One region of the Bacillus sp. AFS031507 genome, then DNA from elsewhere that is predicted to be linked to it. Evidence: a T-box and tRNA genes for the amino acid it is inferred to sense, from the RefSeq annotation. Region 1 holds a T-box; the other holds one or more tRNA genes.
What was found. The T-box of region 1 lies ahead of COE25_RS24230 (valine--tRNA ligase). A T-box ahead of a tRNA ligase gene usually reads a tRNA of that ligase, here a tRNA-Val.
Positions count from the first base shown of each region.

Region 2: it encodes a tRNA-Val, which carries the amino acid that the T-box ahead of COE25_RS24230 (valine--tRNA ligase) is inferred to sense. The anticodon was not compared.

Region 1 covers NZ_NUOW01000030.1:93,089-99,715, reverse strand. The annotation lists gene spoVID (stage VI sporulation protein D) at 1-591, shown strand, start outside; gene ysxE (spore coat protein YsxE) at 716-1,762, shown strand; gene COE25_RS24235 (hypothetical protein) at 1,783-1,974, opposite strand; T-box leader at 2,140-2,375, shown strand; gene COE25_RS24230 (valine--tRNA ligase) at 2,588-5,230, shown strand; gene COE25_RS24225 (bifunctional folylpolyglutamate synthase/dihydrofolate synthase) at 5,503-6,627, shown strand, end outside.
Region 2 covers NZ_NUOW01000012.1:267,073-273,699, forward strand. The annotation lists gene spoVAE (stage V sporulation protein AE) at 1-333, shown strand, start outside; gene COE25_RS12610 (YjcZ family sporulation protein) at 443-565, shown strand; gene spoVIF (sporulation-specific transcription regulator SpoVIF) at 742-996, shown strand; gene COE25_RS12620 (UvrD-helicase domain-containing protein) at 1,022-3,328, opposite strand; gene COE25_RS12625 (GNAT family N-acetyltransferase) at 3,466-3,888, opposite strand; gene COE25_RS12630 (YjcG family protein) at 3,894-4,406, opposite strand; gene COE25_RS12635 (alpha/beta hydrolase) at 4,528-5,250, opposite strand; gene COE25_RS12640 (hypothetical protein) at 5,365-5,589, opposite strand; tRNA gene COE25_RS12645 (tRNA-Val) at 5,782-5,853, shown strand; gene COE25_RS12655 (DUF6054 family protein) at 6,226-6,579, shown strand.

The DNA.
Region 1 (6,627 bases):
GAAGAAGACGAGAGTGTGGAAATTTTACCGAAGTTTCCGACCTTCAATTATCAACCACAGGAAGACGATGAGGAAGAAGCTAATCAACCATCCTTGGATTTCGTAGAGGCAAGGAGTGAAGCCAGCCAACCAGCCTGGGAATTCGAAGAAACAAGAAGTGAAGAAAGCCAACCTTCATGGAATTTCCAAGAAGCAAGAAGTGAAGCCAGCCAGCCAGCTGAGACCATCCAGCCAGAAGTGGTTGAAGTAAAGCCAGCGCCATCTCCAACTGTCCAGTATGAAGAAGAAGTTCATCCAGCAGAGGAAAGCTCTTCCGCACATGAAGCAGCACCACCAAAGAATATTAAAAAGAAAAAACCGGCAAAAAAGAAAAGCATGACATTAACTGAATTTTTTGCTCGGAAGGATGAAAGTTCGGCCCAGGCAAAAGTAAAAGTTTGTATCGTCCAAAAGGGGGATACCGTTAACAGCGTGGCAGATCGTTACGATGTTTCGGTACAAAACCTCATGCGCATCAACAATCTTGAACTCAGCCAAGATATATTTGAAGGTCAAGTATTATATATTCCCGGCAGCCTTACAAAAAAATAATTATTAAAAGATGAGCGGGTTCCTTTGACCTGCTCACCTTCTTTTCATACACAGTCAACTGCTCCAGTCCATACGCCGCTAAACGGGCGCTTCCGCTTTTAATATGAAAGTGAGTTGAGTACTCATGAATAACCCGAATCTACTAAACACATTTGCTCCCATCTTAAGAAATTACCTTGTTGAGCCTCATTTTGTAGAGGATTTCGGCAGTGTTCAGAAGATTTATTCAAACAAAGGAACGTTTGCCTTAAAAAAAATCGACCCTGCAACGGGGACCGACTTCATTCGCCATGTTCATCTCCTCTACCAAAAAGGGTATAATCGCATCGTTCCCATTTACCCTACGATGGACGGCAGGTATGCGGTCTTACACGAGAACAATCTTTATTACTTAATGCCTTGGATGTCGAATGAGCAAAAGGAAGACCGGCAGCAAAAAGATCAACAACTTTTTCGTGAACTCGCTCGTCTTCATACCCTGTCCGCCAAAGAAATTACCTTGAACAAAGAAGAGCGGACCGAGCATTATGAAAAGACGATTCAACAGCATGAAAAACAACAGGCATTTCTCGATGGCTTCATCGACGAATGTGAAAAAAAGACATACATGTCGCCGTTTGAATTGTTATATTGCCTCTATTACAATGAAATCAGCCAGGCACTCCGATTTTCGAAAACGAAATTTGAAGAATGGTATGAAAAAACGAAGGACGATGAAAAGGCCCGCATGGTTATAACGCACGGAAAATTGTCACCCGAGCATTTCTTGTATGATGATAAAGGGTACGGCTTTTTTATTAATTTTGAGAATGCTCACTACGGCTCACCGATTCACGATCTCCTTCCCTATTTATCACGTGCCTTAAATACCAACCCGAAGCGCAGCGACACAGCCATTGACTGGGTATACCACTACTTTAAATACTTTCCATTTAAAGCAGATGAAAAACTATTATTCTACAGCTATTTAGCGCTTCCGATTCCAATCATCCAAGTGGCAGAAAGCTACTATCGAAAGTCGCGTCCAAAGAATGAATTAAAATATGTCCGTCAGCTGCAGCACCGCTACTGGCATTTGAAAAATTCCGAATATGTCGTCATGAGAATGACCGAAATGGATGCGCAGGCAGCCGCCGCCGCAGCAGCAAAAGAAGGAGCCCAGCCGCAGTAATCATCTGCAAAATGGGCTCCTTAAACGATTTCAAAATATAGTGACACGGCAATGGCAACAAAAACCGATAATAATAAGATATCAAAAAACGTTGGAATGATGAGTGTTCGAATAAATTGGAAGATCACAAACGGAATAATTAACTGTGCGCAAACTCTCCGACAGGTTCTAAACCAGGGTAGGTATTTAAATTTTTGGAAATTTCTTTTCACCGACAACCCCCCCTTTACAAATCTGGCATATATTTTCTTTATGTATATTCCACAAGTGCGGAGAACTCTCCAAAAAAACGGCATATAGTATAAAAAATAAAAAAAGTGGTTATCATTATTGACGTCAAACCCTTTTTTTCGGTAGTATAACTATATAATTTAATTACATGAGCAAAGACAGGGAAGAGTACGATACAAACCTGCTTAAAGAGAGGGAAATCATTAGCTGGAAGATTTCCTAAGCAGTATATCGGAAGGTCGCCCACGAGCTTCTTCTGCGAACGGATCTAAACATCCTATTAGTTGAAGACGGACTAAATCCGTTATCTACATAAGTGCCAATCCGTTTTTTGGATTGGAAAAAAGGTGGTACCGCGAAGCAAACTCCATTCGTCCTTTTATGACGAATGGGGTTTTTTATGTGGAAAAGGGGCGGAGCGGCGCAAAAACGAATCAGGATATCCAAACTTTGTGGAAAAATACATTTTTGCACACGAATTAAGTGAACACTGGCTCTGCTCACACCGCCTTTGTTATGTTGGTTGGTTGGTTGGTGTGCTGCTCATCTGGTATCACATTTCACGATTAGTTTATTTTAAGGAGGAATTTTACAATGGAAACAAAGGAACTAACAATGCCTACGAAATACGACCCACAAACGATTGAAAAAGGTCGTTATGAATGGTGGTTACAAGGTAAGTTTTTCGAAGCAAAAAATGATGAGGGAAAAGACCCGTACACGGTAGTAATCCCGCCGCCAAACGTAACGGGGAAACTTCATTTAGGCCATGCCTGGGATACGACTCTCCAAGATATCGTTACACGTATGAAGCGAATGCAGGGGTATGATGTTCTTTGGCTGCCAGGGATGGACCATGCTGGGATTGCTACACAAGCAAAGGTTGAAGAAAAACTTCGCAATGAAGGCAAAAGCCGCTACGATCTAGGAAGAGAAAAATTCGTTGAGGAAACATGGAAGTGGAAAGAAGAGTATGCATCCCATATCCGCCAGCAGTGGTCGAAACTGGGCTTAGGCTTAGATTACAGCCGCGAGCGTTTCACGCTGGATGCAGGCTTATCTGATGCCGTTAAAGAGGTTTTTGTTACCCTTTATAAAAAAGGTCTCATTTACCGCGGGGAATATATTATTAACTGGGATCCGTCCACAAAAACAGCTCTATCCGATATCGAAGTCATTTATAAAGATGTTCAAGGTGCTTTTTATCATATGAGTTATCCGCTTGCCGATGGTTCTGGACAGATTGAAGTGGCTACGACCCGTCCAGAAACGATGCTGGGTGATACCGCGGTTGCCGTTCATCCAGAAGACGACCGCTACAAGCACTTGATTGGTAAAACCGTCATTCTGCCAATCGTTGGCCGTGAAATTCCAATCGTTGGTGACGACTATGTGGATATGGAATTCGGATCTGGTGCAGTAAAAATTACGCCAGCCCATGACCCGAACGATTTTGAAGTGGGTAATCGTCATAATCTAGAGCGAGTTCTGGTAATGAACGAAGACGGCTCGATGAATGATAGAGCTGGCAAGTATAAAGGACTCGACCGTTTTGAATGCCGTAAGCAAATCGTTAAGGACTTGCAGGAACAAGGCGTTCTTTTCAAAATTGAAGAGCATCCGCATTCCGTAGGTCATTCGGAACGAAGCGGTGCCGTTGTTGAACCGTATCTTTCCACCCAGTGGTTTGTTAAAATGCAGCCGCTCGCAGATGAAGCGATTGCCCTGCAAAGCAAAGAAGAAAAAGTAAACTTTGTCCCAGACCGGTTTGAAAAAACCTACTTACGTTGGATGGAGAACATTCGTGACTGGTGTATTTCGCGACAGCTTTGGTGGGGTCACCGCATTCCTGCTTGGTATCACAAGCAAACAGGTGAAGTATATGTTGGTACAGAAGCACCGTCAGACGCTGAAAACTGGGAGCAGGATAAAGATGTACTCGATACATGGTTCAGCTCCGCGCTATGGCCGTTTTCAACCATGGGCTGGCCTGATACAGAAGCGACCGATTACAAGCGCTACTTCCCAACCGACGTGTTAGTAACAGGCTATGATATTATTTTCTTCTGGGTATCGAGAATGATTTTCCAAAGCATTGAGTTTACAGGGGAGCGTCCATTTAAAGATGTTCTCATCCACGGTCTCGTTCGTGACGAACAGGGACGGAAGATGAGTAAGTCACTTGGAAATGGCGTCGATCCAATGGATGTCATCGAAAAATACGGTGCCGATGCACTACGCTACTTCCTGTCAACAGGAAGTTCACCAGGTCAAGATTTACGTTTTAGCTTTGAAAAAGTAGAGTCAACTTGGAACTTTGCCAATAAAATTTGGAATGCCTCCCGTTTCGCGTTAATGAATATGGACGGTATGACCTACGAAGAGATTGATTTTAGCGGAGAAAAATCGGTTGCAGACAAGTGGATTTTAACACGATTAAATGAAACGATTGAACATGTAACAAGACTTTCAGATCGTTATGAATTTGGTGAAGTGGGCCGTGCGCTTTACAACTTTATCTGGGATGACTTCTGTGATTGGTATATTGAAATGGCGAAATTGCCGCTATATGGTGAAGACGAAGCAGCAAAGAAAACAACTCGTTCGATTCTGGCACATGTTTTAGATCAAACGATGCGTTTATTGCATCCATTCATGCCATTTATCACCGAGGAAATTTGGCAGAACCTTCCTCACCAAGGAGAATCAATTACAACAGCAGCATGGCCTGAAGTAAATCCAGCTCATTCTGATGACCAAGCAGCACAAGAAATGAAACTGCTCGTCGAGATGATTCGCGCGGTTCGGAATATTCGTGCTGAAGTAAATACTCCAATGAGTAAGAAAATCAAAATGCTTGTCAAAGCAAAGGATGAAACGGTTCTTAAAGCAATTGAGAATAACCGCGGCTATATTGAACGCTTCTGTAATCCAGAAGAATTACAAATGGGCGTTGATCTTGAAACGCCTGAAAAAGCAATGACAGCCGTGATTACTGGTTTAGAAATCATCCTGCCGCTTGAAGGCTTGATTAACATCGATGAAGAAATTGCTCGTCTCGAAAAAGAATTTGACCGCTTAAATAAAGAAGTGGAAAGAGTTCAGAAGAAATTAAGCAATGAAGGCTTCATGAAAAAGGCACCTGAAAGTGTTGTAGCCGAAGAACGTGCCAAGGAAGATGATTATCGCGAAAAGAGAGCGATTGTCGAAGCACGCATTAAAGAGTTAAGAGGGTAATAATTAGTTTGGCGAGGCGAATTCTCCTGAGGATTCGTCTCGCCTTATTACTTACACTAAAAAAACGATCAAAATCAACATGATTGATACAAATATGACAGAGATTACAATTTATCAGCGGTTTTCAGAAATATATCAGCGAAAACGTCTAATATATCAGCGGAAATTGGATTTTATCAGCGTATCTCCAATTTTATCAGCGAATCAAAAAATAGATTGCACTTTAGAAGTAAATATTAATCAAACATTAAAATATAGATGGGGTGTCACGAATGTTTGCTACATATAAAGAAGCCCTAGAATGGATTCATGCGCGGTTAAGACTGGGAATCAAGCCAGGGTTAAAGCGGATGGAATGGATGATGGACAAGCTTGGCAATCCAGAAACAAAAATGAAGACGGTTCATATTGGCGGTACAAATGGTAAAGGCTCCACCGTTACTTTTCTCCGTTCGATTCTTGAAGCAGGAGGGTATTCAGTGGGTACCTTTACCTCGCCCTATATTGAACAGTTCAATGAGCGGATCAGTGTGAATGGGAAAGCCATATCAGATGCGGAGCTGCTCCAACTGGCAAATATCATTCGCCCATTGGCGGACGAATTAGAAGAAACAGAGCTTGGCGGGCCGACGGAGTTTGAAGTCATCACCGCGATGGCGTTCCATTATTTCGCAACCACGAACAAGGTTGACGTTGTCATTTTTGAAGTCGGTTTAGGCGGTCGATTTGATTCAACGAATATCATTCAGCCATTAGCCTCGATCATTACCAATATCGGTCTTGATCACACAAACATCCTCGGAAACACCTATGAGGAAATTGCTTTTGAAAAAGCAGGGATAATCAAAGAAAACACAGCCATTTTTACGGCTGTCAAACATCCAGGGGCGATCAAGGTAATTGAGGAACAAGCAGATAAGAAAAAAGCACCTCTTTACCGCTTAAATCAGGAATTTTCGATTAGTTCTCATAAATCCATATCTAATGGTGAAATTTTTGATGTAATCACTCAACTTCAAACCATCGTCCAATTAGAAATCAGGATGATCGGTCAGCATCAAACGGAAAATGCCGCACTTGCTGTCATGGCCTCCCAATTTTTAAATCAAAAAGGTTCATTCCTAATTACAGACCAAGCTATTCGTACGGGCTTAAAAAAGGCTTACTGGCCAGGGAGATTTGAAATCGTTTCTGAAAGTCCACTTGTGATTATTGATGGGGCCCATAATGAAGAGGGAATTTCCGCTCTAACACACGAATTAAGTACTAGATATCACAATCGCAGTATTCAGATCGTGTTTGCCGCACTATCGGATAAAAAGCTTGATCAAATGATTGCCAAACTGGACCAAATGGCTTCCCAAATTGCCTTTGTCAGCTTTGATTTTCCACGTGCA
Region 2 (6,627 bases), on a different contig from region 1:
TTTGTTATTGGTGGGCTAATCTGTGTTCTAGGGCAGCTTTTATTTGATGTTGCCAAGCTTACACCTGGTCATACACTAAGTTTGCTCGTTGTCATTGGAGCTATATTAGATGGTTTTGGACTGTATGAGCCCCTAGTTGACTTTGCAGGGGCAGGTGCTACCATTCCAATTACCAGTTTTGGAAATTCATTAGTCCATGGGGCACTTCAGGATGCAGAGAAACATGGGCTGATAGGAGTACTCACCGGTATGTTCCAAGTGACAAGTTCTGGTATCTCTGCAGCTATAATATTCGGGTTTCTTGGTGCACTAATCTTTAAACCTAAAGGATAAATTACTCATTATTAATATCCAATTTACAGAAATGGATGTCGCGCCTACACACAGTATAAAGTAATTTCATATGTTATTAATGAGATTACAGAAGTGAGGTGACATTTCTATGGGCTTTGGTTATGGCGGCTGCGGCTACGGATACGGCGGTGGATACGGGTACGGTTCAACTTTTGTGTTAATCGTAGTATTATTCATCCTTTTAATCATTGTTGGTGCAAGCTTCTATTAATAAACAGTAAGCTTATATTAATGGAAGGGGAAGGGGTTGGCCAAAAAAGTGGCCAGCCCTTTCTTTACTTGTTTAGCGTATGCGCCTAAGGGCGCGTACGCTTTTCCTATTTAATTCACCATTTTCTCTTTCCATCATACAATAAAGTAGTTTATAAAGGAGCGTGATCTTTTACCATGGATAATGGATTTTTTAAAAACATTGAAAAGAAAACGGGCGTTAATATGAAAGATATCTTAGATTTAGCCAATTCATTACAAAATGCGAATTTTAAAGATGAAAAAACAGTCCGTAATGTGATTCGTCGGGTTTCTCAAATTGCCAATAAACCGGTAAGTAAAGAAATGGAAGATCAAATTGTAAAATCAATCGTTAACGATGGAAAGCAGATTGACCTTAATACAATTTCGAATATGATCAATAAAAAGTAAAAGAAGAAGACCACTTTCCTAAGTTTTAGGAATCGGTCTTCTTCTTTTTAGTAAGAGGAATTAGGAACCTTGAGCGATTTGCTTTTTTCCCTCGTCTATTTTGCAGAATAGAAATAAATAGCTGCTCCTTTGCGCGAGTCATCGCCACGTAAAATAGTCTTCTTTCTTCTTCGAGTGCAGTAAAGTCACCATTTCGATAGGCTTCCAAGGCAAAATCATGCGGAAGGCTGCCATCGACTGCGCCGATCATATAAACGGTTTTGTATTCAAGGCCTTTTGAGCGGTGGATTGTACTTAGGCTGATTGCTTCATGAAAATGTTTACTTAAATTTTTGATTTCTTTGTTCATCGCCGACATGTGCTCGGAATGAGCTAGAAATGCTTCAATTTTGTCGAAACTTTTTGCAGCCACCTTTAAATCCTTAAGATCGTCCGATCCTTTTTCAAGTTTATTCGATTCATTTCCGCGTTTTTTCAGAAAATCAAGAAAGCCAATATCTTTCTCGACCTTTTCAATCGCAGTGTGAGGTGAAGAATGCTTTAACCCTCGAATAATCGTGACAGCTTTTTTTAATTTCTTTTCCTGAAATGCATGGGCTGTCGTTAAATGTGCGAGTGCCTCAAGAAGACTGCAGTCTTTTAGGATACTTTGTGCTTTTAATTCTTTTAGGACTGCCTGCTTTAAAAATAATAATGGTAAAATGTCTGACATTGCTTGCGTGTCATCCTCATTTAAACTCACCTTTAGAAATGCCAGGACGCTTCTCACAATATAGCGTTCGTAAAAAGCCTCTGCATCTAAATCAATTTTAAAAGGAAGATTGGAGCCAGCCAGTCTGTCAAACACTGCACGAGAACCTGCATTGGTCCGATAAAGAATGGCAAAGTCTGAAGGATTTGCACCAAGTGAAATCCTCTCCTGTATATCGGTAACAATCATTGTTGCTTCTTCCTCTTCATCATAGGGGAAAAATAACTGTGGGAGTTTTTCTGATGAAAACTGTGCTTTCATTTTCTTTATTCTTCTTATATTATTAGCTGCAATCATTTGATTAGCAGCCGAGACAATTTCATGAGACGATCGATAATTTTGATCAAGTGTGACCATTTTGGCATAGGGAAAATCTTTTTCAAATTCTAGCAAATAGCTTGGGTCACTACCCCGAAACGAATAGATCGCTTGATCATCGTCGCCAACGGCACATACATTTTTGTGTTTTCTGGATAAAAGTTTGATCAGCTCATACTGGACCTTATTAATATCCTGAAACTCGTCAATTAAAAAATAATGAAACCGATTTTGATATTGTTCAAGCAGGGAAGGGGTGGTGGCAAACAGTTGATAGCAGCCAATTAGCATATCGTCAAAATCAAACAGACCTTCTTTTTTCTTATAGGCTTCATATCTTTTATATAAAAAGACTGCTTTTTCTTCCCATTCAGTGGTTGGCTTTACTTCATCTGGCATCAGCAGAGAGTTTTTCCATAATCCGATTTGCTGAAGAGCTAAATCATAGGCAAATTCTTTTTCAGACAAGTCGAGTTCTTTGCCAGCTTCCTTCAGGATTTTGTCTCGCTGCCATTCTTTTTTGAGCAGCTTATTTGAAGACCAATTAATTGAATCATGGAACATAAGAATACGATAAAAAATACTGTGAAAGGTTCCGGTAACAAGCTGATTGATTTTATCTCGTTTCATTTGCGGATAGGAAAGCAGACGGTTTTTCATTTCAGCAGCTGCTTTTGACGTGAATGTAACGAGCATGATTGTCCTTGGGTCGATGTGTTTGTCATCTAGCATAAACGCTGTTCGTGCTGTTAACACCCGAGTTTTGCCACTCCCTGCACCAGCAAGGACTAATAAGGAGCCTTCTGTCTCCATGACAGCAGCAGCCTGACTTCCATCAAGAACAACTCCACTGTCTGCAAGTTGCTGTAAATAAGGTGAGCGCTCCTCATGTTTGTCACTAATTGTCTGTTTAAACGCAACCGTATATTCAATATTTATGGACTTTTTGAAAAGATCCACGCTTTGCGGGGTCTGTGTAATGGTTCTACCCTTTGGGATGCTAAATCCGTTTACTTCGGAAAATTGTTGTGTATCTACTTTTTCTTTTTCCGCTATTATTGTAGGCTCTGGGCAATATATTTCAGGTGAATGTGTATGGTAAAAATGCGGATCCTTCTGAATACCTAAAAACAATCGAACGTTCTCTTTACATGCAGGGCAGCTCAGTTGACCATTTTTTCCGGCAAGGAATATTTTTTGATATTGATCCCTGCTTAATTGTTCAAGGACAATATTCTGATTTTGATAAATTGCTGTTTTCATAATTTTTACCCTCTATATCCAAAAATCAAGACATGTTCTATCATATCAAAACCTGAGGGTAACTAAAAGGGTTTCACCGACATTGCTGGAATTACCAAAAAGCACTTGCCGCATAAAGCGTCAAGTGCCTCCTTCGTTTATATTTCTTTTACCATCGTTTTATGAGGAATTCCAGCATCCATAAATTCCTCTGAAACAATCTCATAACCAAGTCCTGCATAAAAGGGGATAGCATGTGTTTGAGCATTTAGCTTTAATTTATGAATATCTTTTTGAAGCGCATAGTTCTCGATTGCATTCATAATCGTTTTTCCTGCACCAGTTTTCCTTGCCTTGTTCAATACACAAATTCGTTCAACTTTTCCATAGCCATCAACGAAACGAAATCGACCAGCAGCAATTGGAGAACCTTCATCGTACATGACAAAGTGTTCTGCCTCGCCCTCGTAGGCGTCGATTTCCTCTTCGAGAGGTACATTTTGTTCTTCAACGAAAACGATTTTCCTAACTGAATAGGCATCTTCAAGTTCTTTTTGATTTTCTACAATCTTGACTGTCACTTAAACTATTCCTTTCCAAGACGAAATGTTTCAAAAACGGTCCAGGAACCATTTTCTAATTGATAAAGTAGATGGAAACGGTCAACCGTTTCTTCATGATTAATCATAGTCATGCGCAGTGATCCAAATACATCAGAATGCTCATCATTGGATAGCTTTTGACCAATCGTGATATGTGGAACAAATGCATATTCTAAGTTTTGCTCCGTAAATTCTTGATTGACTTCATTATGCAAGGCGGAAAGTTCATCTGTCTTGTCTACTTTGAAATAAATAACATTATTTACAGGCTGAAAAGAGCTGATTTTTGAAGTCTTTAATGTGAATGCATTATGGCTAGCAGCTACTCTCCGTAACTTTTCAGCGTATTCCTTCGCTTCTTCTTCAGTCGCTTCAAATCCAGTTTTCAATGTTAGGTGAGGTGTAATTAAAGCATAATGCGGGTCATAACGTTTTCGATAGGAATTAGCTAAATCCTGTAGTTTTTTTGATGGAAAAATAACAACTCCAAATTTCATACGTATACCTCCGTTTTAATGAACTGACCTTTTTTTTAAAACAAAAAATTAACCTTCCTGATATTATAGCAAATTTTCAAAAAATATTAAACGACTTATCTTGATGTATATTCTAATAAGATTAAAATAGCATTTTAAGAGCCCGTCTTAAATCTGGCTGCCAGTAGGTCCAAGTATGATTCCCGTTAAATTCTTCATAAAAATATGTAATGGGTTTTTCTGAAATTATTTTTGAAAGCTTCCGGTTAGGGGTCAGGAAATCTTCAATTTTGCCATTTGTTGTCTGAACTTCAGTTTCTTGTTCACCTATCACGTGATAGAGTTGTAAAATCTGTCCATCCGAGAAGTTCTGGACCGAATTCAATACATTTTCATCCACATATGGAGATTGTAGAAGGACTTTTCCAAATGTATGAGGATATTGAAGGGCAGCCATTAACGAAACAGTTGCGCCCAGAGAATCTCCAATAAGCGCTCTGGTCAAGCCCATTTGATAAGTTGGAAACTCTTGATCTAAATACGGAACTAATTCATGGGCAAGAAAGCGAATGTATTGCTGATTCTGTTCGCCTTCAGGATGGTATTTCCTGCGGCGTTCTTCTACATTCTTATAGGGTACCCCAACAATAATTAAATTTTCAATTTCCCTTTCAAAAAGATACTCGTCTGCTAATCGGCCAATTCTGCCAAGTTGGAAATAATCCCTGCCATCCTGGGCAATCAGCAGCGAATACTTATATAACGGTGAGAAATTTGCAGGCAGATAAACGAGAAGCTGTAAATCTTCTCCAAGCTCCCTGCTGTGAAAGGTAAGTTCTTTGATTGTGCCTTTTGGAAATTCCATGCAATTATTCCCCCAATAATTCGATCATTACCACTGCATTATAACAAAACTAAAGAGGAAATGCTTTTAATGATCAGAGGGAAGATTGTTATATGAATGTAGGTAGGAAGAGGATTAGTGAAGGTAGCGTTGTTTCGTGCGAGATTCAGGCATAATTGATAATATATTTTCTCGTTTAAAGGTGCGCATTTGTTTGCGCAGCAAACAATACGCACGAATGTATTCGTCGTGAACTTCCTTCACAATCAACTTCCGTTGTGAGAGTTCTTGGTTGTCGGCTAAATAAATCATTTCTAATGGAATATTTTCCTCGATTGAACGGATGAAAAGCCCATCCATGTGAATCACCCCTTTCGTTTTCTTATGTTATTATTATATCCAAACATTTGTTCTTTATTCAATGAAAATAGAACGAATGTTCCTTATTTGGGATGATAAACAATGTCATCAAAAAAAATGTAAGAATAATAATTAAACTATTGACATTATCACAAATTTTTATATAATTATTTATGTAGTTTAAATAAATACGACTTGTTAGCTCAGTGGGAGAGCACTTCCTTGACAGGGAAGGGGTCGTGGGTTCGAATCCCTCACAGGTCATCAAACAAAGCCTTGGTAACGTTGAGTTATCAAGGCCTTTTCTATTGTTACAGAGTCATTATTTAATTAGTACAGATGAATTGGTGGCAGATTAATTTATGAAGTAATTCTTTATGCTTTTTCCTGTTGTTTTTGTTGAAACAAGTAATCAAAGGGTTTTTTTATGTTTTCGACAGGGTTTTCTTTAATGACCCGCCACTCAACAGCTCTATTAAAAATATTTTTCAGGATACGATGGTAAAACTGGATGGTTGCCGATGATAATTGACCTGTTTTTCCATCCGACCTCATCCCATCTTTGCTTAAAGATTCCAAAAAACTTAGTATTTTTGAATTATTCCAAGTCAAAAGGACTGGGGGAGTGGAAAACAAATGAGACATTATCTTGAATTTACTGTGGATGTGAAACCCTTCCAAGCGGTTCAACTTATTTTGGAGGACAAAGATATAAAGTCAACTTTAATATTTGAGGATTATAAAGTTACTGAGAATGTTGAGAAAGAGATTTCAATATTAGTATTTGAACAATTTTTTCTCCGTACTGGTAATACAGCTTCGTTAACTGTCACTGTCGATAATTTTACAGGAGTGACAATTATAAAGTGTATCACAGCAGGAAATGGAGATGGAATTTTGGATATTGACTGGGGGGCAGGAAAAGCTTTATTAAAACCAGTTCGAAAAAAACTGGAATCTAACATTATTGAAATATCGAAGGAGACATAGCACACTATTATCCATTTATTCGAGGAAGATTTGGCTTTTATGCTTAAA